DNA from 4 places in the Streptomyces sp. NPDC004629 genome. Region 4 is predicted to be linked to each of the others. Evidence: riboswitches for the same ligand, from Rfam matches in the RefSeq annotation. Region 4 holds a riboswitch; each other region holds the start of a gene.
What was found. Region 4 has a riboswitch for S-adenosylmethionine ahead of ACFYTE_RS15500 (SDR family oxidoreductase). Riboswitches for the same ligand answer to the same signal wherever they lie in the genome.
Positions count from the first base shown of each region.

Region 1: linked by a shared signal. The riboswitch ahead of thrC (threonine synthase) and the one ahead of ACFYTE_RS15500 (SDR family oxidoreductase) in region 4 are both predicted to bind S-adenosylmethionine.
Region 2: linked by a shared signal. The riboswitch ahead of ACFYTE_RS26655 (aminotransferase class V-fold PLP-dependent enzyme) and the one ahead of ACFYTE_RS15500 (SDR family oxidoreductase) in region 4 are both predicted to bind S-adenosylmethionine.
Region 3: linked by a shared signal. The riboswitch ahead of ACFYTE_RS03620 (amino acid ABC transporter permease) and the one ahead of ACFYTE_RS15500 (SDR family oxidoreductase) in region 4 are both predicted to bind S-adenosylmethionine.

Region 1 is NZ_JBIALO010000014.1:140,350-148,160, reverse strand. It holds gene groL (chaperonin GroEL) at 1-91, opposite strand, end outside; gene ACFYTE_RS22750 (cold-shock protein) at 446-649, opposite strand; gene ACFYTE_RS22745 (MoaD/ThiS family protein) at 1,083-1,358, opposite strand; gene thrC (threonine synthase) at 1,355-2,638, opposite strand; SAM riboswitch class I at 2,657-2,821, opposite strand; gene ACFYTE_RS22735 (glucosyl-3-phosphoglycerate synthase) at 2,980-3,924, shown strand; gene ACFYTE_RS22730 (trehalose-6-phosphate synthase) at 4,297-5,703, shown strand; gene otsB (trehalose-phosphatase) at 5,682-6,557, opposite strand; gene ACFYTE_RS22720 (DUF3263 domain-containing protein) at 6,606-6,848, opposite strand; gene ACFYTE_RS22715 (ROK family protein) at 6,948-7,811, shown strand, end outside.
Region 2 is NZ_JBIALO010000018.1:173,628-180,840, reverse strand. It holds gene ACFYTE_RS26655 (aminotransferase class V-fold PLP-dependent enzyme) at 1-1,205, opposite strand, end outside; SAM riboswitch class IV at 1,398-1,514, opposite strand; gene trpD (anthranilate phosphoribosyltransferase) at 1,603-2,667, opposite strand; gene ACFYTE_RS26645 (cytochrome bc complex cytochrome b subunit) at 2,796-4,433, opposite strand; gene ACFYTE_RS26640 (Rieske 2Fe-2S domain-containing protein) at 4,430-5,479, opposite strand; gene ACFYTE_RS26635 (c-type cytochrome) at 5,476-6,288, opposite strand; gene ACFYTE_RS26630 (heme-copper oxidase subunit III) at 6,364-6,984, opposite strand; gene ACFYTE_RS26625 (hypothetical protein) at 7,130-7,213, shown strand, end outside.
Region 3 is NZ_JBIALO010000002.1:143,676-151,486, forward strand. It holds gene ACFYTE_RS03600 (alpha/beta fold hydrolase) at 1-288, shown strand, start outside; gene ACFYTE_RS03605 (hypothetical protein) at 355-1,191, opposite strand; gene ACFYTE_RS03610 (putative leader peptide) at 1,537-1,656, shown strand; gene ACFYTE_RS03615 (glutathione S-transferase C-terminal domain-containing protein) at 1,754-2,644, shown strand; SAM riboswitch class IV at 2,722-2,831, shown strand; gene ACFYTE_RS03620 (amino acid ABC transporter permease) at 3,217-4,197, shown strand; gene ACFYTE_RS03625 (amino acid ABC transporter ATP-binding protein) at 4,194-4,982, shown strand; gene ACFYTE_RS03630 (ABC transporter substrate-binding protein) at 5,059-6,078, shown strand; gene ACFYTE_RS03635 (putative leader peptide) at 6,191-6,277, shown strand; gene ACFYTE_RS03640 (LLM class flavin-dependent oxidoreductase) at 6,358-7,560, shown strand; gene ACFYTE_RS03645 (NtaA/DmoA family FMN-dependent monooxygenase) at 7,581-7,811, shown strand, end outside.
Region 4 is NZ_JBIALO010000009.1:60,902-68,712, forward strand. It holds gene ACFYTE_RS15470 (hypothetical protein) at 1-495, opposite strand, end outside; gene ACFYTE_RS15475 (6-phosphogluconolactonase) at 552-1,376, opposite strand; gene ACFYTE_RS15480 (SpoIIE family protein phosphatase) at 1,592-3,742, opposite strand; gene ACFYTE_RS15485 (LLM class F420-dependent oxidoreductase) at 4,009-4,932, shown strand; gene ACFYTE_RS15490 (DUF1684 domain-containing protein) at 5,013-5,837, shown strand; SAM riboswitch class IV at 5,916-6,027, shown strand; partial or broken gene ACFYTE_RS15495 (SDR family NAD(P)-dependent oxidoreductase) at 6,144-6,320, opposite strand; partial or broken gene ACFYTE_RS15500 (SDR family oxidoreductase) at 6,266-6,403, shown strand; partial or broken gene ACFYTE_RS15505 (TIM-barrel domain-containing protein) at 6,419-7,811, opposite strand, start outside.

The DNA of each region.
Region 1 (7,811 bases), on a different contig from region 4:
CGAGGGTGACCTTGACGGCGTCGGCGAGCTGGTTCATACCGCGCTCAAGGCCGCGCCGCGCCTCCTCGTCGAACGCGATGATCTTGGCCATGTGAAGTGGTCCCTCCAGGACTGGGGGTGATTCCTTCGGACCGCGCCCGCGCCCGCGACGGACGGCTCACCGGCCTTGTGGTTCCTTGCCCCACCCGGCCTGCGGGCCTCACCGACCCGGTCCTTCATTGTCACTCTCACCTTCAGAGTGCTAACGCCAATGATTAGCACTCGACCCACCCGAGTGCAAGATGCGGCCGTGCCGCGGGTCCGTCGCGGGGGGTGCGGCCGGGTGGTGACGACGGGGCGCGCGCCCCCGGCACGACGGCCCGGACACCGCGGTACGGGCCCTGCGGCATGGGCACGGCGAAGGGCCCGCACCCCGGGGGGTGCGGGCCCTTCGCGTTGAGAATGTTCAGGCGGTGAGGCGAACCATGTCGGCCTGCGGGCCCTTCTGACCCTGCGAGATCTCGAACTCGACCCGCTGGCCCTCTTCCAGGGTGCGGTAGCCGTCCATCTGAATCGCGCTGTAGTGGACGAAGACGTCCGCACCACCGTCGACCGCGATGAAGCCGTACCCCTTCTCCGCGTTGAACCACTTGACGGTGCCCTGAGCCATGCCTAACTCCCCTATTACTGGCCCTTGCACAGATCCACACTTCGCGGACCCGGGTCAGACCTCACCCCCCAAGGTTGGGGGCGTGCGCCGGAACGCGTCGACCGCGGCTGAATGTATCTGTCCAACTGCCGTCTGCAACAGGTCAGTCGGACGAGAAATCTGGACGTACTCGGTCGGGAATCTGCCGAGAATTCGGCAGAATTCAGGGCAAGTCGGGCCCTATAAAAGGAATAAAAGCCGCGAAGAACGCATGGACTTTGGCGACTTCTTGGCGGCTGCGCGGATTGAATCCGGGGCTTCCGACCCGGGGGCCGGGAACGCGTTCCCCAACTCTACCGCGCTCAACCCCACTGAATGGCCCCCTCCGCTTCTCTCACGGAGGGGGCCATCTGATGAACAGCCGGTAACCGAAGTTACCGAGGGTAAGGGACCGTCAGCCGCCGGCCACCGCCGGGATGATGGACACGCCCGCACCGTCCGGCGTCGCCGTCTGCAGGCCCTGCTCGAAGCGGACGTCGTCGTCGTTGACGTACACGTTCACGAAGCGGCGCAGCTTGCCCTGGTCGTCCAGGACGCGTGCGGAGATGCCGGTGTGGTTCTTCTCCAGGTCGGCGATCACCTCTGCGAGGTTCGCGCCCTCGGCGCTCACCTCCGACAGGCCACCCGTGTAGGTACGCAGGATGGTGGGGATGCGAACGGTCACGCTCATGCGAGGCCAGCCTCTCGGAAGGAGTCCAGGTTCGGGCGGATGGTGGCGGTCAGGCCGGTGCCGGCCACCGCGTCGAGGGTCTTGAGGCCGTCGCCGGTGTTGAGGACGACCGTGGTGAGCGCCGGGTCGAGGACACCCTGCTCGATGAGCTTCTTCGTCACACCCACGGTGACACCGCCGGCCGTCTCCGCGAAGATGCCCTCGGTGCGCGCCAGCAGCTTGATCGCGTCGACGACCTGCTCGTCCGTCACGTCCTCCACCGCACCGCCCGTACGGCGCGCGATGTCCAGTACGTACGGCCCGTCGGCCGGGTTGCCGATCGCCAGGGACTTGGCGATCGTGTTCGGCTTCTGCGGGCGGACCACGTCGTGACCGGCCTTGAACGCGGTGGACACCGGCGAGCAGCCCTCGGCCTGCGCGCCGAAGATCTTGTACGGCCGGTCCTCGACCAGACCCAGCGCGATCAGCTCCCGCAGCCCCTTGTCGATCTTGGTGAGCTGGGAGCCGGAGGCGATCGGCACGACGAGCTGGTCGGGCAGCCGCCAGCCGAGCTGCTCGCAGATCTCGTACGCCAGGGTCTTGGAGCCCTCCGCGTAGTACGGGCGCAGGTTGACGTTGACGAAGCCCCAGCCCTCGCCCGCCGGGTCGCCGATCAGCTCGGAGCAGAAGCGGTTCACGTCGTCGTAGTTGCCCTCGATGCCGACGAGGTCACCGCCGTAGATCGCGGCCATGACGATCTTGCCCTGCTCCAGGTCGTACGGGATGAACACACAGGAGCGCAGGCCGGCCCGGGCCGCCGCGGCGCCGACGGCCCCGGCGAGGTTGCCGGTCGAGGAGCAGGACAGGGTCGTGAAGCCGAAGGCGCGCGCCGCCTCCAGCGCCTGGGCGACCACCCGGTCCTTGAAGGAGTGCGTCGGGTTGCCGGAGTCGTCCTTCACATACAGGCCGCCGGTGACGCCGAGTTCGCGGGCCAGGTTGTCGGCCTGGACCAGCTTGGTCCAGCCCGGGTTCAGGTTGGGCTTTTCGGCCACGTCCGCGGGGACGGGCAGCAGCGGCGCATAGCGCCAGATGTTCGCGGGACCCGCCTCGATCGTCCGGCGCAGCTCCTCGGTGTCGTACACCGAGAAGTCGTACGCGATCTCCAGCGGGCCGAAACACTCCTCGCAGGCGAACACCGGGCCGAGCGGCACCCGGTGACCGCACTCGCGGCAGCTGAGGGCCGCGGCGGTACCGAGGTCCACCGACTGGTTCGTGGTGCTTGCAACGGTCTGCACAGCCATGTGAGGCGAGGCCCTTTCTCCTCATCTTCCTCACGACGCATCTCGCCGTGAGACGGATTTGGCACCTTCCCTAGCCGGGAGCCTCGCGGAAACGATCGGCTTGCGCAGCGATCAGTACGAGTACCGGCTGGAGGGTTGCCGGGGCTTCATCGGGCCGTATCCCTCTGCCCCTCTGGATGAGCTGTATGCGGTTGTGAACGCCGAAGACCCCCGACATGCGATGGTCATCCGCGTTGTTCAAGACTGTAACCGACGGCCTGGACAGTTGAGATAGTCGTCCGAACCGCGAGATGGATCACACAGGCACCAGGTGTGATCACGACAGTGAGGAGCAGCTGACTGTGCTGGAAGAAGTCGAGCGCTGGCTGGCCACCCGCTCCTGGTCCGTGACCGACCGGCCGCTGCACAAGATCCTCGCCGCGAAGCAGCGTACGGGCCAGTCGGTCTCCGTCGTGCTGCCCGCGCTCAACGAGGAGGAGACGGTCGGCGACATCGTCGCCGTCATCCGGCACGACCTCATGCGGCAGGCGCCGCTGGTCGACGAGATCGTCGTCGTCGACTCGGGGTCCACCGACCGCACCTCCGAGGTGGCCGCCGCGGCGGGCGCCCGGGTGGTGCACCGCGACGCCATCCTGCCGCGGCTGCCCACCGCGCCCGGCAAGGGCGAGGTCCTGTGGCGCTCGCTGCTCGTCACCGGCGGGGACATCGTCTGCTTCGTCGACGCGGACCTGCGGGAGTTCTCCTCCGACTTCGTCACCGGGATCGTCGGGCCGCTGCTCACCGAACCGGACGTCGACCTGGTCAAGGCCATGTACGACCGCCCGCTGGCCGGCGCGGCCGGCCAGGGCGGCCGGGTCACCGAGCTGATGGCCCGACCGCTGCTCAACCTGCACTGGCCGCAGCTGGCCGGTTTCGTGCAGCCGCTCGGCGGCGAGTACGCGGCCCGCCGTTCACTGCTGGAGCGGCTGCCGTTCCCCGTCGGATACGGCGTCGAACTGGGCATGCTGGTCGACGCCCTGCACCTGGTGGGCCTTGACGCCCTCGCCCAGGTCGACGTCGGTGTGCGCAAGCACCGGCACCAGGACGGGCAGGCGCTGGGCCGGATGGCCGCCGCGATCTACCGCACCGCGCAGCTGCGGCTGGCCCGCGGGCACCTCGTGCGGCCCTCCCTCACCCAGTTCGAGCGGGGCACGGACGGCTTCGAGCCGCGCACCTACCCGGTGGACACGGAGGAACGGCCGCCCATGCTGCAGATCACGGAATACGCCACCCGCCAAGTGGCCTGACCCCACAACACACAGCCCCCAAAAACAGGACACGGCCCGAAATACGGCGCGGGCCGGCGCAAGGCACGCGGGCCGAACCGGGGCGCAAGTCGGGACAGGGCGCGGGCTGAAACACAACGCGAGCCGGGACAGGCGTGAGCCGAGGCAAGGCACGGCCTGAAACCGGACACAGGCCGGGGCAAGCGTGGGCCGAGGCAAGGCACGAGCCGAAACGCGGCGCGAGCCGAAGCACGGCACGGTCCGAGGCAAGGCACGAGCCAAAACGCGGCGCGAACCGAAACGCGGTGGGAGGTGGGCGTGGGTTGTGGGGGGCGGGGTGTGGGGAGTGGGTCGTACGTTTGAGGGTTTGTGGGTCGGGCTAGGTTGAGGCGTATGGCTTCCACGCACGGTGCTGCCCAGGTACTGGTCGCGTCCAACCGCGGCCCGGTCTCCTACTCCGTCCAGGAGGACGGCTCGCTGGTCGCCCGGCGGGGCGGCGGCGGGCTGGTCTCCGGGCTCTCGGCGATCGGCCCCGACGCGGACGCGCTGTGGGTGTGCTCGGCGCTGTCCGACAGCGACCGCCAGGCGGTGCGCCGCGGGGTCGGCGAGCCCGGCGTACGGATGCTGGACATCCCGGCCGACGTGTACGCCGACGCCTACAACGGCATCGCCAACTCGGTGCTGTGGTTCGTGCACCACATGCTCTACCAGACCCCGCTGGAGCCGGTCTTCGACGCGGAGTTCCGCCGCCAGTGGGCGTCGTACCGGACCTACAACCGGGCGTTCGCCGAGGCGCTGGCCGAGGAGGCGGCCGAGGGCGCGGCGGTCGTCGTACAGGACTACCACCTGGCGCTGGCCCCCCGGATGCTCCGGCAGCTCCGCCCCGACCTGCGCATCGGCCACTTCTCGCACACCCCGTGGGCGCCGCCGGACTACTTCCGGCTGCTGCCCGACGACATCGCGGCCGAACTGCTCGGCGGCATCCTGGGCGCGGACCGCGCGGCGTTCCTCACCCGGCGCTGGGCGGACGCCTTCACCGACTGCTGCCACCTGGTCCTCGGGCCCGGCATCCCGGCCGGCACCCGCATCGGCGTGCACGGTCTGGGCGCCGACGCGGACTTCCTGCGCGCGCGTGCGCACGAGCCGGACGTGGCCGAACGGATGACGGCGCTGCGCACGGAGATCGGCGCGGACCGCAAGGCGATCGTGCGGGTGGACCGCACCGAGCTGTCCAAGAACATCGTGCGCGGGCTGCTGGCGTACCGGCAGCTGCTGGCGGACCGCCCCGAGTGGCGCGAGCGGGTCGTGCACGTCGCCTTCGCCTACCCCTCCCGCCAGGACCTGGCCGTGTACCGGGAGTACACCGCCGAGGTGCGGCGCGTCGCGGAGGAGATCAACGCGCGGTACGGGACGCCGGGTTGGACGCCGGTGCTGCTGCACGTCGAGGACGACTTCGCCCGCTCACTGGCCGCCTACCGGCTGGCCGACGTGGCCCTGGTGAACCCCATCAGGGACGGCATGAACCTGGTCGCCAAGGAGGTGCCGGTCGTCTCCGACCAGGGCTGCGCGCTGGTGCTGTCCCGGGAGGCCGGGGCGTACGAGGAACTGGGCGAGGACGCGATCACCGTCAACCCGTACGACATCGGTGGCACGGCGAACGCCCTGCACCGGGCGCTCACCCTGCCGGACGACGAGCGGGCGGAGCGGACCAAGCGGCTGGCCGCCGCGGCCACGGCGCTGCCGCCGGCCCAGTGGTTCCTGGACCAGCTGCACGCCCTTCAGGCCGGCCGTTCCAGCTGATCGGCGAGCGCCCGCAGCAGCCGCACCACCCCGGCCGGGCCGTCCACGACCAGGTCGGCGCGCGCGGCGAGTTCGGTCACCTCGCTGCTGCCGCTGCACACCAGCAGTCCGGGCACGCCGTCGGAGCGGAGCTTGTCGACGGCCGCGAAGGCGGGGAGGTCACCGAGGTCGTCGCCGCCGTACACGACGGACTCGGCGCCGATCTCCCGGACGTACTCCAGCAGGGCGACGCCCTTGTCCATGCCGGGCGGGCGCAGTTCGAGGACCAGGCGGCCGGGCTCGACGATCAGGCCGTGCCGGGTGGCCAGCTCGGCGAGGGGACCGCGCAGCGCCTCGAACGCGGCCTGCGGATCCTCGGCGCGGCGGGTGTGCACGGCCACGGCCCGCCCCTTCTCCTCGATCCAGGTGCCCCGCCAGGCACCGATCCGGTCGAGGAAGCCGGGCAGTTCGGCGCGGACGGCGGCGACGCCGGGGTGCGGGGCCGGGGCGCTGACGGTGCCGCTGACCGCGTCCCAGCGTTCGGCGCCGTAGTGGCCGAGGACGACCAGGTGCTCCAGGCCGGGTACGCCCGCGAAGCCGCCGTAGCGGACCGCCACGCCGGCCGGGCGTCCGGTGACCACCGCGATCGAGGCCACCTTCGGGGCGAGGGCGGCGAGCGCGGGTACGGCGTCCGGGTGTGCGCGTGCCTGCTCGGGGTCGGCGACGATCGGTGCGAGCGTGCCGTCGAAGTCGAGGCCGATCACCGCGGTGCGGGGCCGTGCGATCAGCGCGGCGAGCCCGTCCCGCCCGGCCTGTGTCACGGGCGTCGGAAGCGCGTCCTGGGGCTCGGTCGAGTCCGTCATATGGGTGCCCATGACCCGACCCTATCCACGCGGTCCACCCCGCACGCCTGGCAGCGCGGGTCAGCGCCCGGTGCGGCGGGTCTCGCGGGTCCTGCGCAGGCGGTTGACCGTCACCGGGTCGTGGGCCAGTGCGCGCTCGTCGTCCAGCAGGGCGTTCAGGAGCTGGTAGTAGCGGACCGGGGCCAGGCCCAGCTCCTCGCGTATCGCGCGCTCCTTGGCGCCGGGGCCGGGAAAGCCCCGGCGCTCCAGCGTGAGGATGGCCTGTTCGCGGCGGCCCAGCTCGTGGCGGTCGTCCGGTTCCATGGGTGAACGGTAGCGCCGGGCACCGACAGCGGCTCGTTCCCGGGGCCGTGGCGTAAGTGGACTAGACCTCTTACGGGTCCGCGGTCCACACTGTTCCCCGTGAGACATGTCATCGCCCTCGACGTGGGCGGCACCGGGATGAAGGCCGCCCTGGTCGGGGACGGCGGCGAACTGCTGCACCAGGACCGCCGCGCGACCGGGCGCGAACGCGGGCCCGAGGCGGTGGTCGAGGGCATCCTCGGCTTCGCCGCCGAACTGCGCGCATACGGCACCGAGCGGTGCGGCGAACCCGCCGTCGCGGCCGGCATCGCGGTGCCGGGCATCGTCGACGAGGAACGCGGTATCGCCGCCTACGCGGCCAACCTGGGCTGGCGCGACGTGCCGCTGCGCGCCCTGCTCGCCGACCGGCTCGGCATCCCGGTGGCGCTCGGCCACGACGTGCGCACCGGCGGGCTGGCCGAGGGCCGGATCGGCGCGGGCCGGGGCGCGGACCGCTTCCTGTTCGTGCCCCTGGGCACCGGCATCGCGGGCGCCATCGGCCTCGACGGCCGGGTGGAGGCGGGCGCGCACGGCTTCGCGGGCGAGATCGGCCACATCGTCGTACGGCCCGGCGGGACCGCGTGTCCGTGCGGGCAGCGCGGCTGCCTTGAGCGGTACGCCTCCGCGTCGGCGGTGAGCGCGGCCTGGGCGGCCGCCTCGGGAAGGCCCGACGCGGACGCCGCGGACTGCGCGCAGGCCGTCGCGTCCGGTGATCCGAACGCCGTCCGGGTCTGGCAGGAGGCGGTGGACGCGCTGGCCGACGGGCTGGTCACCGCGCTCACCCTGCTCGACCCGCGCACGCTGATCATCGGCGGCGGGCTCGCCGAGGCGGGGGAGACCCTGTTCCGGCCGCTGCGGGACGCCGTCCGGCGCCGCGTCACCTTCCAGAAACTCCCGTCGATCGTCCCCGCCGCCCTCGGGGAC
Region 2 (7,213 bases), on a different contig from region 4:
GGCGCGGCCTCCGGGGCGCCGCACTCGCCCTGGGACTGCGGGTCGCTGCCCAGGAGGGTGCGGACGAGGGGGTGGGCACAGAAGAGCCCGTCGCGGACGCCGATGCCGTACTCGGCGGAGAGCGCGGCCGCGAAGTGGGAGCTGTTCCAGCCCTCGACCACGAAGGAGAGCACGCCCACCCGGGGCGCGTCGTCGCCGAAGAGGGAGAGGACCCGGACCTCGGGGACCTCGGCCAGGCCCGCACGGACCTTCTCGATCAGGTGCCGCTCGCGGGCGACCAGGGTGTCGAAGCCGGCCTCCGTGAGGGCCTTGCAGGCGGAGGCGACGGCGTAGGCGCCGATCACGTTCGGCGAGCCGGCCTCATGGCGGGCAGCCGTCTCGTGCCACTCCACGGCCACGCTCCCGTCCGCCCGCCGGGTGACCGTACGGCTCGCCCCACCGCCCGCGAGGTACGGCTCGGCGGCGCGCAGCCAGTCGGCGCGTCCGGCGAGCACGCCGGTCCCGAACGGCGCGTACAGCTTGTGTCCGGAGAAGGCGACCCAGTCGACGTCGAGATCCCGTACCGACACCGGGTGGTGCGGGGCGAGCTGGGCGGCGTCGAGGACGATCCGGGCGCCGTGCGCATGCGCGGCGGCGGCCAGCTCGCGCACCGGCCACAGCTCACCGGTGACGTTGGAGGCGCCGGTGACGCAGACCAGGGCCGGGCCGTGCCCGTCGCGGCCGGCCAGCGCCGCGTCGAGGGTCGCGACCGCCTGCGCCGGGGTGCGCGGTGCGTCGAGGTAGCTGACCTGGGCGTCCTTCCAGGGCAGCAGTGAGGCGTGGTGCTCGGTCTCGAAGACGAAGACCTGACAGTCGGCCGGGAGCACGGCCGCCAGCAGGTTGAGCGAGTCGGTGGTGGAGCGGGTGAAGATCAGCTGGTCGTCGGGGCGGCAGTCCAGGAACTCGGCGATGGTCGCGCGGGCGTTCTCGAACAGGTCGGTGGACAGCTGCGAGAGGTAGCCGGCGCCGCGGTGCACGCTGCCGTAGTAGGGGGCGTAGGCGGCCACGTCGTCCCAGACACGCTGGAGGGCGGGGGCGCTGGCCGCGTAGTCGAGGGCGGCGTAGGTGACCTCGCCGCCGGTGACGAGCGGCACGGTGACATCACGGCCGAGGACGGGCAGCGGGGCGCGGACGGACTGGGCGGAGGCAGCGGTGGAGACGGACATGGCACAACTCCCGTGAAAGCAGGCGGAATTCACCACGCGAGGAGACACCTGCGGCATCGGGCAGGGCTCGACGTGGGGAGGAAAAAGGGGTATGCGGAGGCGGGGCTCTGCGGCCCTATCGCATTCGCTTGCTCACGAGAGGCTCCCTCGACGACCAGGACCCCTGGGCTTGTCACTCAGCAGAGTGCGAGGGGTCCGCGCTTGCCGCAGACCTCGCTGCCTACGGCCTGGTCTTCACCCGGGGCACCCCGCCACGGACGGAGGGTTGCCGGACAGTCGGCCGGGGCCGAATGACTGTCGCTCATGACCTGATGGACATCCTGCCACACGATCATCGATGCGCAAGGCGCGGTCCGGATCCTGGACCACGCCCTGCGTCACATCGCCGTACGGGGCTTCACGCGTGGCTGGCGGCGGCCCAGCGTGCGAGCGTCCGGCGGGCCGCGCCGGAGTCGATCGCCTCGGCGGCCTTCGCCATGCTGGCCCGGATCTGCTCGGCCAGCGGCCCGCTCCCCGGTTCCAGGGCGACCAGGGCCGCCGCCGAGTTCAGCAGCACGGCGTCCCGCACCGGGCCCGTCTCGCCGTCCAGCAGCCGCCGGGCCACCCCGGCGTTGTAGGCGGGGTCGGCGCCGCGCAGCGCCGCCACGGGGACCAGGTCGAGGCCGACCTCGCGCGGGTCGAAGACATCCTCGGTGACCTTGCCGTCGCGCACCACCCAGACCCGGGAGGTGGCGGTGGTCGTCAGCTCGTCCAGGCCGTCGTCCCCGCGGAAGACCAGCGCGGACGAGCCGCGTTCGGCCAGCACCCCGGCGATGAGCCCCGCCATCCGGGTGTCGAAGCAGCCGATCGCGGAGGCGGTGACCCGGGCCGGATTGGTCAGCGGGCCGAGGAGGTTGAACGAGGTCGGAATCCCGAGGTCCCGCCGGACGGCGCCGACGAACCGCATCGAGGGGTGGAAGGTGGCCGCGAAACAGAAGGTGATCCCGGCCTCCTCGACCACCCGCGCCACCCGTTCCGGCGTCAGATCCAGGTTGATGCCGAGCTGTTCGAGCACGTCGGAGGATCCGCTCGCCGAGGAGGAGGCCCGGTTGCCGTGCTTGACGACCTTCGCGCCGGTCCCCGCGAGCACGATGGCGGACATCGTGGAGATGTTGACCGTCTTGGCCCGGTCGCCGCCCGTGCCGACGATGTCGACGGCCGGACCGGGGATGTGCAGCGGCTTGGCGTGCTGGTACATCGCCTCGACCAGGCCGGTGATCTCCTCGACCGTCTCCCCCTTGGCCCGCAGCGCCACCAGAAAGCCGGCGACCTGGGCGTCCGCGGCCTCGCCGGACATGATGCGGTCCATGGCCCAGGCCGTGTCACCGGCGCTCAGGTCCTGGCCGCCGAGCAGCGTGCTCAGCAGGTCGGGCCAGGAACGGCCCGCCGCGGTGTCGCCTCCAGCGGGGGTCACAGCGCTCATCAGCCGCTCCGGTCGTCGGTCGTCGTCAGGTACGGATCGGCTCCACCCTATCCATCCGGCGGATACCCGAGGGGCCCCGTCCGAACACCGGACGGGGCCCCTCGCGCGTGGCGTGGCGTGCGCAGCGATCAGTGGTGGCCGTGGCCGCTCGTGATCTCCTTGTACTCCTCGACGGTGGGCTTCGGGATCTGGGCGTCCTCGCCGTAGTAGGCGTCGCTGAGCTTGGCGCGCAGCTTCTCGGCCCCCTTCACCTTCCGCTCGACACCGTTCTCGTCGACCGTCGGACCGACCTCGGCCGGCTCGTACTGGTGGTGGGCCGTGAGGGTGTGCAGCTGCTCCTGGGTGAGCGGCTCGTGGACCTCGATGAACTCACCGTGCGGCAGGCGCTTGATGATGCCGGTCTCGCGGCCGTGCAGCACCTTGTCGCGGTCGCGGCGCTGCAGGCCGAGGCAGATCCGCTTGGTGGCGATGAACGCGATGACCGGTCCGACGAAGAAGAAGATCCGGACGAACCAGGTGACGGCGTTGATCGACAGGTGCAGATGCGTGGCCCACAGGTCGTTGCCACCGCCGACCAGCGTGATCATGTAGACGGTGATCCAGGCGACACCGAACGCGGTCCGGGTCGGGGCGTTGCGCGGGCGGTCCAGGATGTGGTGCTCGCGCTTGTCGCCGGTGATCCAGGACTCGATGAACGGGTAGACCGCGATCGCCGCCAGGACCAGCGGGAAGACGACCAGCGGGATGAAGACGCCCAGGACGAGCGTGTGACCCCAGAGGTTGATCTCCCAGCCCGGCATGAAGCGGATCAGACCCTCGGCGAAGCCCATGTACCAGTCGGGCTGGGCGCCGGTGGACACCTGGTCCGCACGGTAGGGGCCGATGGCCCAGATCGGGTTGATCTGCGCGACGGCCGCGATGGCCGCGATGACACCGAAGACCAGGAAGAAGAAGCCTCCGGCCTTGGCCATGTAGACCGGCAGCAGCGGCATGCCGACGACGTTCTTCTCGGTCTTCCCGGGGCCCGCGAACTGCGTGTGCTTGTGGTAGAAGACCAGGATCAGGTGGCCCACCACCAGGCCGAGCATGATGCCCGGCAGCAGCAGGATGTGGACCGAGTAGAACCGGGCCACGAAGTCGTGGCCGGGGAACTCGCCGCCGAAGAGGAAGAACGACAGGTACGTGCCGACGATCGGCACGGACAGGATCGCGCCCTCCATGAAGCGGACACCGGTGCCGGAGAGCAGGTCGTCCGGGAGCGAGTAACCGGTGAAACCGGTGAACATGCCGAGGACGAACAGCAGGAAGCCGAACAGCCAGTTGATCTCACGCGGCTTGCGGAACGCACCGGTGAAGAACACGCGCATCATGTGCACGAACATGCCGGCGAGGAAGATCAGCGCCGCCCAGTGGTGGATCTGCCGGACCAGCAGACCACCGCGCACGTCGAAGGAGATGTGCAGGGTCGAGCTGAACGCCTCGGACATCAGCTGGCCCTGCAGCGGGACGTACGAGCCGTGGTACTCCACCTCGTTCATCGACGGGTGGAAGAACAGCGTCAGATACACACCCGTGAGGATGATGATGATGAAGCTGTACAGGCAGACCTCGCCCAACATGAACGACCAGTGGTCGGGGAAGATCTTGCGCATGTTGGCCTTGGCCAGGGAGTAGATCCCGAGCCGGCCGTCGGCCCAGTCGGCGACGCGCTCGCCGGCCGGTGCCTTCCCGCGAGAGCGGGACTCTTGGTTCGATGCAGTGCTCATCCGCGCTCCCAGAAAGCAGGACCGACGGGCTCCGCGAAGTCGCCGAGCGCCTGGAGGTAGCCCTCGTCGCTCACGCCGATGCGCAGCTGCGGCAGGGCGTGACCGGCGGGGCCGAAGATCACTCGGGCACCGTCGGAGAGGTCGAAGGTGGACTGGTGGCACGGGCAGAGCACGTGGTGCGTCTGCTGCTCGTACAGCGAGATCGGGCAGCCGACGTGGGTGCAGATCTTCGAGTAGGCCACGATGCCCTCGTGCGACCACTCAAGCTCGCGCTTGTCCTTGATGTTGTCCGGCTGGATCCGGACGATCATCAGGGCCGCCTTGGCGATCTCGTTCTGGAAGTTCTCGTCGTGCTCCTCCAGGCCCTCGGGCTTGGCGAAGGTCAGCGAGCCGACGGCGACGTCCGAGGGACGCAGCGGCTCGTTGGTGTTCATGTTGACGAGCAGCGTGCCGTTCTTCCACATCGTGTGGCGCAGCTTGCTCTCGGGCAGCGGGCCGAGGTCGCGCAGCAGCACGACGCCGGAGAGCGGCACCAGGGTGAGCGCGCCGAACATCGTGTTGCGGATCAGCTTGCGGCGGCCGAGCGCGGACTCCTTGGCGCCCTGCTTGAAGTCCTCGTGCACCTTGGCACGGACCTCGGGGGACGCCTCGATCGCGTGCCGCTCGTCGGCGATCTCCGCGTCGGACATCAGGGTGCGGGCCCAGTGGACCGCGCCCGCGCCGATGCAGAACAGCGCCGCGCCGAGCGTCATGCCGAGCGCGAAGTTGAGCGCGCTGATGTGACCGATCGGGAAGACGAAGATCGACTTGTCGTGCGGGATCGCCACGTACGCGGCGATGAAGCCGACGGTGGCCAGCATCGACACCGTGAACAGCAGGGCGACGACCCGCTCGGACCGCTTGGCGGCCCGCTCGTCGATGTCCTGGATACGGTGCTCGTGCGGCGGCAGCCCCGGGTCGGCGAACGGATCCTTCTCGTCCGCGACGCTCAGCGCGCCGGCCTGCTCGGCGGGCAGGTTCTCTTCTGGAATGTCTTGGCTACTCATGACCTCTTGGCCTTTGCGGTCCGAGCGGCGACCCAGACGGCGACCGCGACCAGTGCGCCCAGTCCGAAGATCCACGCGAACAGACCCTCGCTGACCGGTCCGAGACCGCCCAGAGACAGGCCACCGGGGTTCTCGGTGTCACTGCTGTTGACCGCGTCCAGGTACGCGATGATGTCCTTCTTGTTCTTCTCCGACAGCGTGGTGTCGGGGAAGGAGGGCATGTTCTGCGGGCCGGTCTGCATGGCCTCGTAGATGTGCTTCGGGTCGACGCCTTCGAGGTTCGGCGCGAACTTGCCCTTGGTCAGCGCACCGCCCTTGCCGGTGAAGTTGTGGCACTGCGCGCAGTTGGTGCGGAACAGATCACCGCCCTTGGCGATGTCCGCGCCCTCCGGGCCGTACTGCGCCTTCGTCGGCACCTCAGGACCGGCGCCCAGCGAGGCGATGTAGGCCGCGAGCTGGTCGATCTGGGCCTGCGTGTAGATGTTCTTCTTGCTCGGGACCTGGGCGCCCTGGGAGGTCGCGGCCGGCATCCGGCCGGTGCCCACCTGGAAGTCCACGGCCGCGGCGCCCACACCCACGAGGCTCGGCCCGTCGGAGGAGCCCTGGCCACCGGTGCCGTGGCAGCTGGCGCAGCCGACCGAGTAGAGCTTCTTGCCCTCCTCGATGGTCAGGGACTGGGCGGTCGTGTCGGCCTGCGCCTTGCTCGCGGGCGCGAACGCGGCGTACAGCCCCCCGGTGGCCGCCAGCGCGAAGAGTAGGACGACGACCGCCGCCAGCGGATGGCGTCGTCGTGCGGAGAGCTTTTTCACGGATTACCCCGGTGTCAGGATCTTCTGCGTCGATGCTTCTGTGGTGGATCGGTGGCCGTCGTCCGGCGCGCCGATTTACTTGATCAAGTAGATCGTGGCGAAGAGGCCGATCCAGACGACATCGACGAAGTGCCAGTAGTAGGACACGACGATGGCGGCGGTCGCCTGCTCGTGCGTGAACCTCTTCGCCGCATAGGTGCGGCCGAGGACCAGCAGGAAGGCGATGAGCCCGCCCGTCACGTGCAGGCCGTGGAAGCCGGTGGTCAGGTAGAACACGGAACCGTACGGGTCGGAGGACAGCGAGATGCCGTCCTTCTTCACCAGCTCCGTGTACTCGTAGATCTGACCGCCGATGAAGATCGCGCCCATGATGAAGGTGACGATGAACCAGCCGCGGAGCTTCTTCACGTCACCGCGCTCGGCGGCGAACACGCCGAGCTGGCAGGTGAGCGAGGAAAGCACCAGGATCGTGGTGTTCGTCGCCGAGAAGGGCACGTTGAGCGCGTGCGCCATCGACTTCCAGTGGGTCGGTCCCGTCACCGATCGCAGGGTGAAGTACATCGCGAAGAGGGCCGCGAAGAACATCAGCTCGGAACTCAGCCAGATGATGGTTCCGACGCTGGTGAGGTTCGGCCGGTTGACCGACGGGTGCGCGTGCCCGGTTTCTACTGTCGTTGCTGTCGCCACGCCCGACATTATGTCGGTCGCTTATCCCGCCCTCACTCCCGGGGGTGCCGTTCGGAGTGTCCGCCCCTGTCATACCGGTGTTGACATGGTGTTCATGGGAGTAGCATCCGGCCCAACGGCCTTGCCCGCACGACGCCGACGTCTCGGAGGAACAATGCAGCCGACCGCCACGGTGCTGGTCTACAGCGACGACTCCACCACCCGCGAGCAGGTACGGATGGCCACCGGCCGGCGGCCG
Region 3 (7,811 bases), on a different contig from region 4:
GTGGTGTCCATGCTCGACCGCTGCTACCTCACCGCCGGCATGCCGACCCTGCTGGTCTGGGGCTCGCGCGACCAGGTGGTGCCCGCCGGGCACGCCGCCGTGGCGCACGCGGCGATGCCCGGCAGCCGTCTGGAGATCTTCGAGGGCTCGGGGCACTTTCCGTTCCGCGCCGATCCGCACCGTTTTCTGGCGGTGCTGGAGAACTTCATCGCCACGACGCAGCCGGTCAGCGGAACCGTGGAGGAATGGCGGGAGCGGCTGCGCTCCGAGGGGCGCCAGGCGTATTGATCACGAGCGTTCGGCGAGCCGGTCCCGGCCGGCGGGCGCCGCGAGGCACCTGCGCGTACGGCGCCGTCAGTCGAACTCGCTGGGGTGCGGCGCCGGGGTCTTTCCGGCGAGGACGTCCCTCAGCCGCTGCGCACCCGCCCGTACGGCCGCCTCGGTGCTTGTGCGATCGGCGCCCGAGAGACCGCCGTTGACGACGGTGGCCCCGGAGGCGACCACCCGGAGCGCGGCGACGTCCGTGGTGAGCGTGGTCGGCTGCCCGTCGGCGGTGCCCTTCACCGTCACCGTGACACCCGCCCGGTCGTCGCCGGCGGTGGGCAGTGGGGCCGACACCACCTGGACGGTCCGCTTGCCGCCGTCCGAGCCGGTCGCGGTGAACTGGCCGCACTTCTGCGGCAGGCTCCGGAGCCAGTCCAGGGACTTCTTCACCGAAGCCTCGCCGTAGTCGCCGACCTGGTACAGCAGTCGGGCCCGCGGATCGGTGAACCCGGTGAGCGCCGAGGCGCCGGGCGCACGGCCCAGCAGGCTGTCGGAGTACAGGCCGTCGAGGAGCCGCTGGCAGTCGGCCGCGCCGGCCTTGCCCCTGAGGAACGCGGCGACGTCGACCTTGCCCAGCAGCAGCTTGTCCCGCCAGGAGGCGGCGTCGTTCACCTGCGTCCAGTCGTCCTCAAGGTCGGCCGCGGTGATCAGCGCGGCCTTCGCGCCCGCCCTGGTGAGCGCGGGGGTGGCGGACGGGCTCGGGGAGCGACCGGGATCGGCCGCGGCATCCGGGGGCCGCTCGGCGGCGGGGGAGGCGGACACCGTGTCGGAGGCCCCGTCGGCGTCCGAGCAGGCGCCCGCGGCCAGCAGTGACCCGGCGGCCAGGGCCGAGGCGAGGACACGCGCGGGACGGTACGGACGGTTCATCGGGGTTGCCTCCTCGCAACGCGGTACGTCCCTCCACGCCACCACCGAGCGGTCCGACCGACCAGCGTGACCGGACCGTTCGGGTGAACCGGCGCGACGACCACGCCCGGCGTCGCGGCGCGCCGTGCCGGGACGGCCAGGACCGCCTCGGCGGCGTACCCCGCGCACTCCTCGGTGTTCGGCGCCGTCGGGCCGGTGCGGAACACGACCGGCAAACGGGCGTGTCACGCCCTCTTCAGGTGCCGCACGGCGGGGCGGTGTCCCAGGGGTGGACGCCCTCTTGACGTGCCTGTGGGCGCGGAACGACACTCCAGGAGGGAATCCTAGTGAAAAGGTAGGGAAAAGATGGGGCGCCGTGGGACGAGCACCGGCCGTGGCCGCCGTGCGCCGTCGCTGCCCCTGCTGACCTCCCGCCGGCACATCGACCTGCTGCGGGTCTGCAGCGCGATCAGCCTTCGGGGCTGACCGTCCCGCGCTCCCGGCCGACCGGGGCCCCTCGCACGCACCGACCGCCGACGCTTCAGCCGCGCACACCCGCGCGCGCTCGCACCCGGGGAGACGCATGTCCACGTCCAGCACGCCGCTCGCCGCCGTCCCGTCCGCCCAGCGTCCCGCCCGCTTCCGGGGCAGGATCGGCCGGGACGCGCGCAGCGGCCACTACGCCGTGCCGCGCCGCTACCGGCTCCATCTCACGACCGCCTGTCCCGACGGCCTGCGGATAGCCGTGGGCCACAGCTTCCTCGCCCTCGACGACATCTGTCCGGTCACCTTCCTCGACGCCGTCCCCGACTGTCCCGGCGGCGGCCACTCGGCGCTGCGCCCGCTGTACGAGGCGAGCGCGCACCGCTACCCCGGACCCGCGCTCGCGCCGGTGCTCAGCGACGACTGGTCGGGGCGGATCGTCAGCACCCACGCCCCCGACATCCTGCGCGACCTCGACCGCTGCTTCGGCGACGGGCGCGACCGGCTCTACCCGTGCGGCACCGAGGCGGGGATCGAGGAGATCGAGCGGCTGTGCGCGCAGGGCATCGAGGAGGCCGCGCAGCGGGCGGGCCGGGCCGGCGCGGACGCGGCCGAGCGGGCCGCGGCGCTCGACGTCCTGCTCGGCACCCTGGCCGGACTGGAACGGCGGCTCGCCGGGCGGGAGTTCCTCGTGGGCGACGAACTCACCGCCGCCGACGTCGAGTTGTGGGTCGCCCTGGTGCAACTCGACACCGTGCACCGCCACCACCTCGACGCCGCCGCAGTGCACCGCGTGGCCGGTCATCCGGCGCTGTGGGAGCACGCCCGGCGCCTGGCTGCCCGGCCCGCCTTCGGTGCGCACCTCGACCTGGACGGCATCGCCCACCGTCATCACGCCCGCTGCGCGGGCCTGGAGGCGGCCGGCTCGGCCGTGCAGATCCTGGACTGGGCGCGGCACGCGGCCGGCGCCCCCGGTTCCCGGCGCGGTTGAGCGGCACAGGGGCCGGTCCATTCAGCGGACGGGCGTTGACATACGTCCGCCCAACTGCCTTACTTACCGCTCTGAACGGTCATGAGTGTCAGCGACAAGCCCTGGCTCGCTGGCCGGCAACCCTCGCGCCGCGGTGGGGTGCCCCAGGTGACGACCGGACCGGATGACGCTTCGGTAAGCGCGAGGGCCCCGCAGGGGCCGGAAATGCGAGTGACGCGAGTGACGGACATGTACGCAGCCGACGGGACGGCCGCCGGCCGCACCCGAAGCTGCGTACATCCGTACGCGGGTCTGCTCGTCGCCGACCGGGCGGTCGACCTGCTCCGCGTGAACAGCGCACTGTGTACCGCTTCGGGCTCTGCCCGTCGCCGGGGCTGACGCCACTTCCGGCCCCCGCGTTCCCGACGCACACCGACCGAGCGGTGTGCCGCTGCCCGCCCCTCCCCGGTCCCCGTGCCCCTCCCGTGCGCCGCGCCATGGCGCCGCCGGCTCAACGCCGTCGGCGTAGCGCCGTCGCAGCCACACGGGTCGCGCCGCGGCCCCGGGGTGCCCCGACCCCGCCGGAGCCCGCCATGACCGAACCCCCGGGCGGCGCCGTGTCCCTCACCGCGCCGCCGCCAGCAGACACACCGTCAAAATCCCTGACTGCCCAGCGAGTTGTGCCGCTGCGCCGTCCTGGCCGATGGATCGTCACGGCCGTCGTGCTGGTGGTCGTGGCACAGATCGCGCACGGACTGGCCACGAATCCCTTCTACCAGTGGGACCGTTTCCGCTACTGGTTCCTGCGCCCCACCATCCTCGACGGCCTGCTCATCACCCTCGAAGTGACCGCGCTCAGCGCCGTGCTGGGCCTGCTCGGCGGCATCCTGCTGGCCCTCGGCCGGCTCTCCGGAAGCCCCGTACTGCGCGCCGTCAGCTGGACGTACACCTGGCTGTTCCGGTCCGTGCCGCTCATCGTCGTACTGATCTTCCTCTACAACTTCTCGGCCCTGTACCGGACGGTGAGCCTCGGCGTCCCCTTCGGTCCCGCCTTCGTCACCTTCGACGAGTCGAGAGTGGCCACCGACATGGTGGTCGCCGTGGTCGGGCTCGGCCTCAACGAGGCGGCGTACGCCTCGGAGGTGGTCCGCGGCGGCATCCTCTCCGTAGACCAGGGTCAGCACGAGGCCGCCGCCGCGCTCGGCCTGCCGAAGCGCTACCAGTTCATCCGGATCGTGTTCCCGCAGGCCCTCAGGTCCATCACCCCGAACTACGTCAACCAGCTCATCGGCCTGATCAAGAGCACGTCCCTGGTGTTCTACGTGTCGCTGCTCGACCTGTTCGGCTCGGTGCAGACCATGGGCAGCACCTACCCCGGTGACATCGTGCCGCTGCTGCTGGTCGCGACCGTCTGGTACCTGATTCTCACCAGCGTCGTGTCCGTCGCCCAGTTCTACGTCGAGCGGTACTTCGCCCGGGGCGCCACCCGCACCCTGCCGCCGACGCCCTGGCAGCGCGCCCGCTCCGGCCTCGCCGCGCTGCGCACCCGACTGCGCCGGGAGGCCGCCGTATGACCGCCGTCACGCCCGCCGAACAGGCCCCCGTCGCCCTGGAGGTGCACAACGTGCACAAGTGGTACGGCGCCCACCGCGTCCTCGACGGCATCGACCTGACCGTGCGCCCCGGCGAGGTCACCGTCGTCATCGGCCCGTCCGGGTCCGGCAAGTCCACGCTGCTGCGGGTGATCAACCACCTGGAGCGGCCCGAGATCGGACACGTCAGCGTCGGCGGTGAACCGATCGGGGTCAGACGCAGCGGCAAACGGCTGAAGGAACTGAGCGAGCGGGCCATCCTCGCCCAGCGCAGCCGGATCGGCTTCGTCTTCCAGAACTTCAATCTGTTCCCGCACCTGACGGCGCTCGACAACGTCGCCGCCGCCCCGGTGGCCACCGGGCGGCTCACCCGGCCCGCGGCCCAGGAACTCGCCCGCGACCTGCTCGCCCGGGTCGGACTCGGCGACCGGACGGGCGCCTATCCGCGGCAGCTGTCCGGCGGCCAGCAGCAGCGCGTCGCGATCGCCCGCGCCCTCGCGCTGCGCCCCGGCATCATCCTGTTCGACGAACCGACCTCGGCGCTCGACCCGGAACTCGTCGGCGAGGTGCTCTCCGTCATCAAGGACCTCGCGACCAGCGGCACCACGCTCGTCATCGTCACCCACGAGATCGGATTCGCCCGCGAGGTCGCCGACCGGATCGTCTTCATCGACGGCGGACGGATCGTCGAACAGGGCCCGCCCGCCGATGTGCTCGACCATCCCCGGCACGAGCGGACCAGGGACTTCCTCAGCAAGGTCCTGTGACCACCGGCCCGTTCGCACCCTCCCGCTCCCTCGCAGCCACTCACACCCAGCTCACCCCCAGCGACGAAGGACAACCATGCCCAGCCAGCTCTCCAGACGCCGTCTGATCCGCGGCATCACCGCGGTCGCCGCCGCAGCCACCCTCGCCACCGGCCTCACCGCCTGCGGGGGCGACAGCGATGCCGCCACCACCACCGACACCGCGGGCACGGTCACGGTGGGCCGGGTGTCCAACGGCGCCGCCACACAGACCGAACTCAAGGTCGCGGAGGTGAAGTCGATCAGCGCCGAACTGCCCGCATCCGTCCGCGACAGCGGCACCCTGAAGATCGTCATCGGCGCCCTGCCCGACGGCTTCCCGCCGCTCGCGTACGTCGGCTCGGACCAGAAGACCCTCACCGGCGCCGAACCCGACCTCGCCCGCCTGGTCGCCGCCGTGCTCGGTCTGAAACCGGAGGTCTCCAACGCCACCTGGGAGAACATGTTCGTCGGCATCGACAGCGGCCGGGCCGACATCGGCTTCTCCAACATCACCGACACCGAGGAACGCAAGAAGAAGTACGACTTCGCCTCCTACCGCAAGGACAACCTCGGCTTCGAGGTGCTGAAGAAGAGCACCTGGAACTTCGACGGCGACTACCGGAACCTGGCCGGCCGGACCGTCGCCGTCGACAACGGAACCAACCAGGAGAAGATCCTCCTGGAGTGGCAGGCGAAGCTGAAGCAGGAGGGCAAGCAGCTCACCGTCAAGCACTACGCGAGCAAGAACGCCACCTCCCTCGCACTGACCGGCGGCAAGATCGACGCCTACTTCTCCGCCAATCCCGGGATCGCCTACCACATCAGGCAGACGGCCACGTCGCCGAACCCGACCCGCAGCGGCGGCACCTCCTCCGGCGCGGGCGCCACGCTCCAGGGCCTGATCGCGGCGACCACGAAGAAGGGCAGCGGCCTAGCCCGGCCGGTCGCCGACGCGATCAACCACCTGATCGAGAACGGGCAGTACGCCAAGTGGCTCGCCGCCTACAACCTGTCCGACGAGTCCGTCACCAAGGCCGAGGTCAACCCGCCCGGACTGCCCCTCGACAACTCCTGACCGCCGCGGAAGCGGCTTGGAACACACCGGACGGGCGGCGTGTTGTGACTGAAGTCGAGATGTGCACGGCGCGGCCGCACGGCCGCCGAGACGACGGGCGGAGGTGACGGACATGATCCGGGTCCGTCGCGCCGTCCGGCTCCACTCCCGGCCGCACATCGATCTGCTGCGCGTCGCCGGCGCGCTCTGTTGTTCCTGACCCGTTGCCCCATCCGCCACCGCCCCGACGGCCGGGGCGGGCCGGCGATCCCGTACGGACCTCCAGGAAGGCGCCCAATCGTGTCCTCATCCTCCCCTGCCCCCCTGCATCTCGCCGTGGCGCTCGACGGCACCGGCTGGCACCCCGCCTCCTGGCGCGAGCCGGCCGCCCGCCCCCGCGACCTGTTCACCGCCGGCTACTGGGCCGACCTGGTCGCCGAGGCGGAACGCGGCCTGATCGACTTCGTCACCGTCGAGGACGGCTTGGGCCCGCAGTCCTCGCGCTTCCTCGACCCGGACGAGCGCACCGACCAGGTGCGCGGCCGGCTCGACGCGGTCCTCGTCGCCTCCCGTGTCGCACCGCTCACCCGCCACATAGGTCTGGTGCCGACGGTGGTGGCCACGCACACGGAGCCGTTCCATATCTCCAAGGCGATCGCCACCCTCGACTACGTCAGCGCCGGCCGCGCCGGCCTGCGTGTCCAGATCACCGCACGCCCCAACGAGGCCGCCCACTTCGGCCGCCGCACCCTCCCGAGGATCGACGCCTACGACAGCCCGGCCGCCCAGGACCTGGTCACCGACCTGTTCGACGAGGCCGCCGACCACGTCGAGGTCGTCCGCCGGCTCTGGGACAGCTGGGAGGACGACGCCGAGGTCCGGGACGCGGCCACCGGCCGCTTCATCGACCGGGACAAGCTGCACTACATCGACTTCGAGGGCCGGCACTTCAGCGTCAAGGGCCCGAGCATCACGCCCCGCCCGCCGCAGGGGCAGCCGCTCGTCACCGCGCTGGCCCACCAGACCGTCCCCTACCGGCTCGTGGCCCGCCAGGCCGACGTCGGATACGTCACCCCGCACGACCCGGATGAGGCCCGCGCGATCGTCGCCGAGATCCGGGCCGAACAGGCGGCGGCCGGCCGCGCCGAAGAGCCCCTGCACATCTTCGGCGACCTGCTGGTCTTCCTCGACGACGACCCCGCCGAGGCGTCGGCGTGCCGCGCCCGCCTGGACGAGTCGGCCGGCGAGCCCCACCCCTCGGACGCCCGGATCTTCACCGGCACACCCACCCAACTCGCAGACCTCCTGGTCGAGTTGAGGCAGGGCGGACTCACCGGCTTCCGGCTGCGGCCCGCCGTACTCGGCCACGACCTGCCGCGGATCACCCGGGGCCTGGTGCCCGAACTCCAGCGCCGGGGCCTGTTCCGACGCGCCTACGAAGCCGACACCCTGCGCGGGCTGCTCGGGCTCGCCCGCCCCGCCAACCGCTACACAGCTGCCTGAGCCGGAGGGACCGCACCGACATGAGCAAGCCGCTGAAGCAGATCCACCTCGCCGCCCACTTCCCCGGCGTCAACAACACCACCGTGTGGAGCGATCCGGCCGCCGGCAGCCACATCGAGTTCGCCTCCTTCGCGCACTTCGCACGCACCGCCGAACGCGCCAAGTTCGACTTCCTGTTCCTCGCCGAGGGCCTCAGGCTGCGCGAACAGGGCGGACAGATCTACGACTTGGACGTCGTCGGCCGGCCCGAC
Region 4 (7,811 bases):
GACGATCGGGATGTCGGTGTAGTCGGACACCGCCTGGGAGACGATGTTGACCGGGTTGGTGTAGTTGAAGATCCGGGCGCCGGGAGCGACATCGACGAGGTCGGCACAGAGGCTCTTGATGATCTGGATCGAGCGCAGCGCCATCATCATGCCGCCCGGACCCTGGGTCTCCTGGCCGATGACGCCGTACTTGAGGGGGATCCGCTCGTCCAGCGCGCGGGCCTCGAAGCCGCCCGGACGGAAGCTGCTGAGCACGGCGTCGACATCGCGCAGGGCTTCGCGCTGGTTCGTCGACGTGGTGATGGTGATGTCAAGACCCTGGTTGCGGGCCATGTTCTGCGTGAGCTTCTGGACCACGTCGAGCCGGTCCTGCTCCAGGTCGATCAGCACGAACTCGGAGCCGTCGAACTCCTTGCCGTGGTGCATGAACGAGGCCATCGTCCCCGCCGCACGCGAGGAGCCACCGCCGAGGTAGGCGATCTTTACGCGAGCCATCGATCCTCCAGGATCTGTTGGTGAATCAACTTCGGATTGCGATATGAGGTGCGACGTCAGAGCGAGGCGAACGACGCGGACGCGGCGACCGCCGCCTGGTCCAGGTAGAGCTGTGGATGTGCGCAGTCGGCGAACACGGTGGCCGGCCAGTCGGCCTCGTACGCCGCGGCCAGCGTGAGGCGCCGGGCCGCCTGGCCCTTGTCCGGGCCGTGCACCACCATGACCACGCGCCGGGACTGCGAACGGATGGTGTCGAGACCGACGGTGACCCCGTACCGGGGCACGTCCTCCACCCCGCGGAAGGTCGGGAAGGTCGACAGGTTGTCGATCCGGGTCTGCTCCCCCAGCGGGACCACCCTGGTCCGGGAGTCCGCTGCGCTGCCCACGGGGTTGAATGCGACGTGCCCGTCCCCCGCCCCCGAGGCGAGCAGGAAGAGATCGATGCCGCCGGCCTCGGCGATCCGGCGGTCGTACGCCTCCGGATCACTCGGGTCGGGCACCCACAGCCGCTCCGGGGTGATTCCCCGGCCCGGCCCCGCGGCCGCGTTCAACGGCTCCACTATCTCCGTCCGCCCGAAGCGGAGGCAACTGTGGGGCAACTCGGGATCGATCACCCGGTACCGTGAGCCGTGCGCGTCCGACGCCTCGGCCTCGACGTACTCGTCCATCATCACGATCACGACATGTCCGAGGTCCATCCGGCGTGCCGCCACCTCCTGCGCCAGGGCGCGGTAGGTGCTGGCGGCACTGCGGCCCCCCGGACAGCCGAGCACATACATCCGTCCTGCCCGCGCGGCGTCCTCGATCTCGTCTGCGATCTCCGCGGCAAGTCTGCGCCCCAGTGTCTCTGGGTCCGGGAAGACGATCGGCGAAACCCGCACAGAATGAACTCCTTCTCAGCCAGCCAAAGACTCGGGCGAACCAGTTACGCCACGAATACTACTGTGGTCTGACTGGTCTGGGCAATGGCCCAAGTGATGCCATCCGTGTCAGCCGGTGGTGATCGACACTCGTGTCGCCCTGGAGGCCCAGTGGCCGCTCGCGCACAGCGAGGAAGCGACAGCGAGGAAGCGACAGCGAGGAAGTCCGTCGCGCGTCAGAAAGGAAGCTCGAACCACACGGTTTTTCCGCGACCGCTGGGCGAGTTCCCCCACGCCGAGGCGAGAGCCGAGACGATCATCATCCCCCGGCCGCCTTCGGCCTGGGCCTCGCCAGGACGTCCGACGTTGATGGCGGGGTGGGGGTCGCTGTCCCTGACCTCCACGCGCAGATGGTGCGGATACCGCCGAACCCTGAGGTCCACGTCACTGTCGGCATGGACAAGCGCATTCGTCACGACTTCCGACAGCAGGAGCTGCGCCTCGTCGTCGAGCGCCTTGAGCGACCACGCGGACAACCACGCCCGCAGAAACAGGCGGGCGCGCTGCACTCCCCGCAGATCACGTCGGGCGATCTCCAGACGCTGTACATAATGACGTGCCTGCGCAGAGGGTTCCTCGTAACGCAGAAGCAGCAGCGCCGCATCGTCCGCGGCGCGCGGAAAGACGGTCGTGCGTTTCACCACCTCGTCGCCGATGGCCTCCAACTGGCCGTGGGAGACGGCGTAGGCGCTGTCGATGACCGCACGGCCCATCTCATGCCCGGGGCCGGCGCGAAGGAAGCCGTCGGTGTAGAAGGCGACAAGTGCTCCCGGCTCCAGATGAACGCCGACATCGGTGTACTCGTATTCGGCGTCGACTCCGAGCGGCGGGCCCACATCCGGTTGGGGATCGAGATAGTCACCGGACGCCTGTCTGATCAAGGGGAACGGGTGACCCGCCGTCGCCACGCGCATGCATCCCGTTTCCGGGTCCAGCAAGGCACAGCAGCAGGTGGCGAAGAGGTCCGTCTTCAGTTCCCCCAGCAGACGATTGGTACGCCGCAGCAGTGGCCCGGGGCCGACCCCGTCGGTGGCATAGGCCCGGACGGCGCTACGGAGCTGTCCCATCACCACCGTCGCGGCCGTGCTGTGACCTTGTACGTCTCCGATGACAGCCGTGACACCGCCGGCCGGGACAGGGATCAGGTCATACCAGTCGCCGCCCAGCTCAAGGCCACCACTGGCGGGCACATAACGGCTGGTGGAGACGAGTCCGGGGATACTCGGCAGCATTCTCGGCAGGAGTGCCTGCTGCAACTGCCGTGCCAGCGCGTGCGAGGCTTCCTCGGCGCGGATCCGCTCAAACGCCTGGCCGAGAAGAGGTACCAGGGCATGGAGAGCGGCCCGCTCGGCAGCAAAGTGACGGCCGTCGGCCGTGAAACTGATGGAACACGTACCGAGCACGCGCGTACCCGCCATGAGGGGACTGACTATCCACACGTATTCCGCGGCGCCGTCGTCCGCCGCCGCCGATTCGACTCGGTCTCTCGTCTCCGGATGCGCCGTGTCGAAGAAGAGCTGTCTCTTCTCGGTCATCGCGCGTTCCTCGGGCATGCCGCTACAGGACGAGGAGGCTTCCAGCCGCCGCAGGAACCCCTCGGAACAACCGGAGGCGCCGACCACCCGCAGCCGCCCGTTCTCCAGCGAAGTGACGGCGGTCGCCCGGGCCTTCAGTCCGGCGACGACTCGTTGGTCGACCTCGTGGACGACATCCTCAAGGCTGCGCGCCCTGGGCAGCCTCCGGGCCAGTTGCTGAATGTGATACAGGAAGGGAGCTATCTCCGCGTCCCGGACAGTGTCGTCCCCGACGGCCGCAGACACCGCACACATCGCAGTCACCAGCGGAATCTCACCGGCTTGCATCGAGACGCCCGCTGCCGCCAGCGGAATCAGCTCGCGGGCCACCTCCCGGCCCACAGCGGTAAGAAGGTCCAGTTCATCCGAACGGATATGACGGAAAATTCCAGGCCAGAAGGCGGCGATGGCACCGAACCGCTTACCCGCCGATTCCAATGGCGCCGATGCAATGGTGAGAGGGTAGGGACCGAAGACGGCGAATTCCGGATACTTGCCGAGCGTGTCAATGGAGTGCGCAACCTTGGGCCTACCGGTTTTATAGGCGGCGACGGACGGGAAAACCTCGTCGTCCATGGGCAGCCGCTCCATCAGTCCGACGCCAAGCGGTTCAACGGCGGCGACCACCGCGCCCAGGACGGGCTCACCCCGCACGGGAAGGAACACGGCCACCGAGGAAGCGTGCAGATCGCGCAGCGTACGGCACGCGGCGTCCACGAGCACGTCGTCACGGCTCCTGGTGTCAGCGTTCATACCGTTCAGCTCCCGGCGCTGTGGAACCACCTCCAATAGAGCACATGATAAATGTTTAGGAGCTAATCGGCTCTTCAGCCGTGGATTGCGGCTGTCCGCATTCACTTTTTTCGATCACCTAATACTCCAGCCGTACGACCACGACCATCGACGGCATGGCGGTCACCGGTGCCGGCCCGGTGTGAGCGGCCCCGTACACATGATTGACAAGAACCTGAAACACATGGACCGGAATGCGGGTCCGGCCGCCGACCGTTCTGACTGGCATGACGGTAGGAGTAGCACTCAACGCGTCCGATGCGGACAACCAGGTCGACACCACCGTGGAGCTGGCGCGCGAGGCCGCGGCGGCCGGTCTGCGGTCGGCCTGGTTCGGGCAGACCTTCGGCGCGGATTCACCCCAGCTCGCGGCGATCGCCGGGCGCGAGGTGCCCGGACTGCACGTGGGGACCTCCGCGATCCCCGTCTTCGGCCGGCACCCGCTGCTCGTCTCCAGCCAGGCCCAGACCGCCCAGGCCGCGACACACGGCCGCTACCACCTCGGGCTGGCCCTGGGCACCAAGCTGCTGACGGAGACCGGCTTCGGACTGCCCTTCACCCGGCCCATCGCCCGCCTGCGTGAATTCCTCACCGCCCTGCGGCAGTTGACGGACACCGGTACGGCCGACTTCCACGGTGAACTGCTCACCGCGGCCCCGCCGATCCCCGCGCGTGTACCGGGCGCCGAGAACGGCGTTCCCCTGCTGGTCGCCGCGATGGGCCCGCAGGCGCTGCGCGTCAGCGGTGAGCTGGCGGACGGGATCCTCCCCTTTCTGGCCGGACCGCGCGCCCTGGCCGAACACATCGTGCCCGCCCTGACCGCCGCGGCCGAGGCCGCCGGCCGTCCCGCACCCCGGATCGTGGCCCTGGTGCCCGGCGTGGTCACGGACGACGTGGAGGCGGTACGGACGAAGGCCACCGAGCAGATGGCGTTCTACGAACAGTTCCCGTCCTACGCACGGGTCATCGAACTCTCCGGCGGCCGGCGAGCCGCCGACGTGGCCGTGATCGGCGACGAGAAGACGGTCGCCGCCGAGGTACGGCGGTACCGGGACGCCGGGGCCACCGAGGTCGTCTTCTCCGGCACCGAGATCGCCGGAGAGGCAGACCGGCACCGCACCTGGGCACTCCTCGGCGAACTGGCCGGCTGAGTGCGCAACGGCGGGCCGCCCGCCGGACATCTGCCCGCACATCATGGCGAGGCCGGGCCTCGCGGAACGAAGGAGCACCCATGACCACCGACGTCACCCCGACGGATCTCCAGGCCTTCACCGAGGAATGGCTGGACTGGTACCGCGCCCAGGAGGCCCGGCTCGCCGATCCGCACGGTTTTCTGGCGATCACCGGCCTGCACTGGCTCGACGACCGGCCGCAGCGCTTCCCCGACGCCCCCGGTGTCTGGCGCACCGGCCACGACGGGGTCGTCGTCTCCTTGGACGACGGAGAGGAACTGCTCGTCCAGGGAACACCGGTGCAGGGCGAGCACCGCTTCGGCGTGCTTCCCGAGCGCGGCGGTGTCGACGCGGTCTGGAAGGACGCCGTGATCGAGGTCGCCAGGCGCGGCGGACACGACATCGTGCGTCCCCGGCACCCGGACGCGCCGCTGCGGGCCGCCTTCACCGGGACACCCGCCTACGCGCCCCATCCGCGCTGGGTCGTGACGGGCCGTTACCTCCCCTTCGACAAGCCGCGGCCGACCACCGTGGGCGCCGCTGTGGAGGGTCTTGAGCATGTGTACGACGCCCCGGGCAGGATCGAATTCGAGCTGGACGGGCGCCGGTTGTCCCTGACCGCCTTCCCCGGTCGCGGTGCGGGCCGGCTCATGGTGCTGTTCACCGACGCGACCTCCGGGGTCACCACCTATGCCGCCAACCGGGTCCTGGCCGTGGACCCGCCCGCCGCCGACGGCAGGGTCGTACTGGACTTCAACCGCGCCGCCAACCTGCCGTGCGCCTACACGGACCTGGCCACCTGCCCGCTGCCACCGGCCGAGAACCGGCTTCCGGTGGCGATCGAGACCGGCCAGAAGATCCCGCACGAGCGCGGCGGCTCCTGACTTCGATGCGCACCGCACCCGGTTGTGGCCGTCATCCGGGATTGCCGTACGACAACACCGCTCCGTACGATCACGTCCGGCATTGAGTGTCAGCGTCAAGCCCTGGCTCGCTGACCGGCAACCCTCCCACGCGGTGGGGTGCTCCAGGTGAAAGCCCGCAGGACCACCCACCGTCCTGCAAGCGCGTGGCCCCGGGACCGGTGGTGAACTACCGCATGAGCGAGGCCGCCGCGGCCGAAGTCGTGGCCGCGGTGCACGCCTCGGGCGGGTAGGCGACGGCGGTACGGGCGGAGGCGTATCGGTGCGGGTCGCGCCGGGCAGCATGCTGTTGACCGTGATGCCGCGCGGTCCGAGTTCCTTCGCCGCCGTGCGTACGAGCTGGTCACCCGCCGCCTTGCTCGCGGCATACAGGCCGGTGGCGGGGCGGGCTGACGGCGACCGTCCCGGCGGAACAGCTCGCGGCCACCCGCGCCCAGACGCCACTCGGGCGGCTGGGCGAGCCGGGCGACATCGCCGCGGCGGTCTCCTTCCTCGTGTCGGACGACGGCGCCTGGATCACCGGTCAGACCCTGTGCGTCCTGCTACTGGTAGGTGACGGTGATCGGGCCGTGCACGGTGTGCCGGGGCAGGGTGATCGTGAACGTCCCGGTGGAGCTGTCCAAGCGGTAGTCACGGGGGGTCAGCCGGACACCGGTGGCGGTGACCTCGGTGGGTGCGTGGGTCATCCCCAGCAGGGACAGTGTCCACGTGCGGTTCTTGACCTGGCCGTGGAAGGAGCCCCGCGCCGCGCCGATCGACACCGTGTGGCGCGAGCCGTGGCGCTCGTACCGGACGGTCGTCGTGGCGCTGTGTCCCTGCCGCGCGGCGCTCCCGTCGTCCTCGTACAGGCGGTACGTCCCCGGCGCGCCGGTGGCGACGGTCAGGGTGACGTCGGTCAGCGGGTTGCGGTCGTCGTCGGTGACGTCATGGGTGCGGGTCGGCAGGATGCCGCCGGCCTTGACGAACACCGGCATGGTGTCCAGGCCGGTGGTGATGTCCTGGGTGGTGCCGCCCTGGTAGGTCTTGCCGGTGAAGTAGTCGGTCCACCGGCCGGGCGGGAACCATACCTTGGTGGTCGCCGTCGTCCCCGGTGTCGTCACCGGGGCGACCAGGACGTCCGGGCCGTAGAAGTACTCGCTGCCGGCGGTCGCGTACGCCTGCGCCTCGTCCGGGTACTCCAGGTAGGCGGGACGGACGATCGGCACACCGGTCCGGTTCGCCTCCTCGGCCAGCGAGTACGTGTACGGGACCAGGTTCTCGCGGAGGTTGAGGAATGTGTTTGCCGACTGCCGCGCCTCGGTGCCGTACTGCCAGGGCAGCCGGTCGCTGTGGTTGCTGTGCAGCCGGTCGATCGGCTGGAAGGTGCCGAACTGCACCCAGCGCGCGTAGAGGTCGTCGGGCAGCTTGTGCGTGGTGCGGGTCTGCCCATTGACGGTGTACTTCTCCGAACCGGTCAGCCCCGTCGTGTCGTTGTGCCCGCCGATGTCGTGCGTGACGGCCGCCATTCCCGTCGCCGCGGACTCACCCGGGGTGTAGCCGACCTCCAGCTTCAGCGTGCCCCAGGTGGAGGAGGTGTCGCCGGTGAAGTGCACGGTGGTGCGCTTGTCCGCCCACGGTCCGGTCGGCACCGCCTGCTGGCCGCTGTACCCGCCGGCCTGGAGCGAGCCGTAGGCGCGTGACAGGACGAAGCCGCGGCCGAGGGTTTCGCCGGTGAGGTCGGCGTACTGCTGGTTGATCCACGCGTCCGGCGTCACGCCCGGCAGCGACGACTGCGAGGCGTCGCAGCACCAGTCGAGCCACCAGAAGTCGTTGCCCTGCTCATCCATGGTCCGGTGCAGATCCAGGTACGCCTTGAGCTGGTCGGGGTCGCCGAAGTCGAAGACGTAGCAGTTGTTGCCGGCCGAGGCGGACCCGCCGCAACCGCCCTTCTTCAGC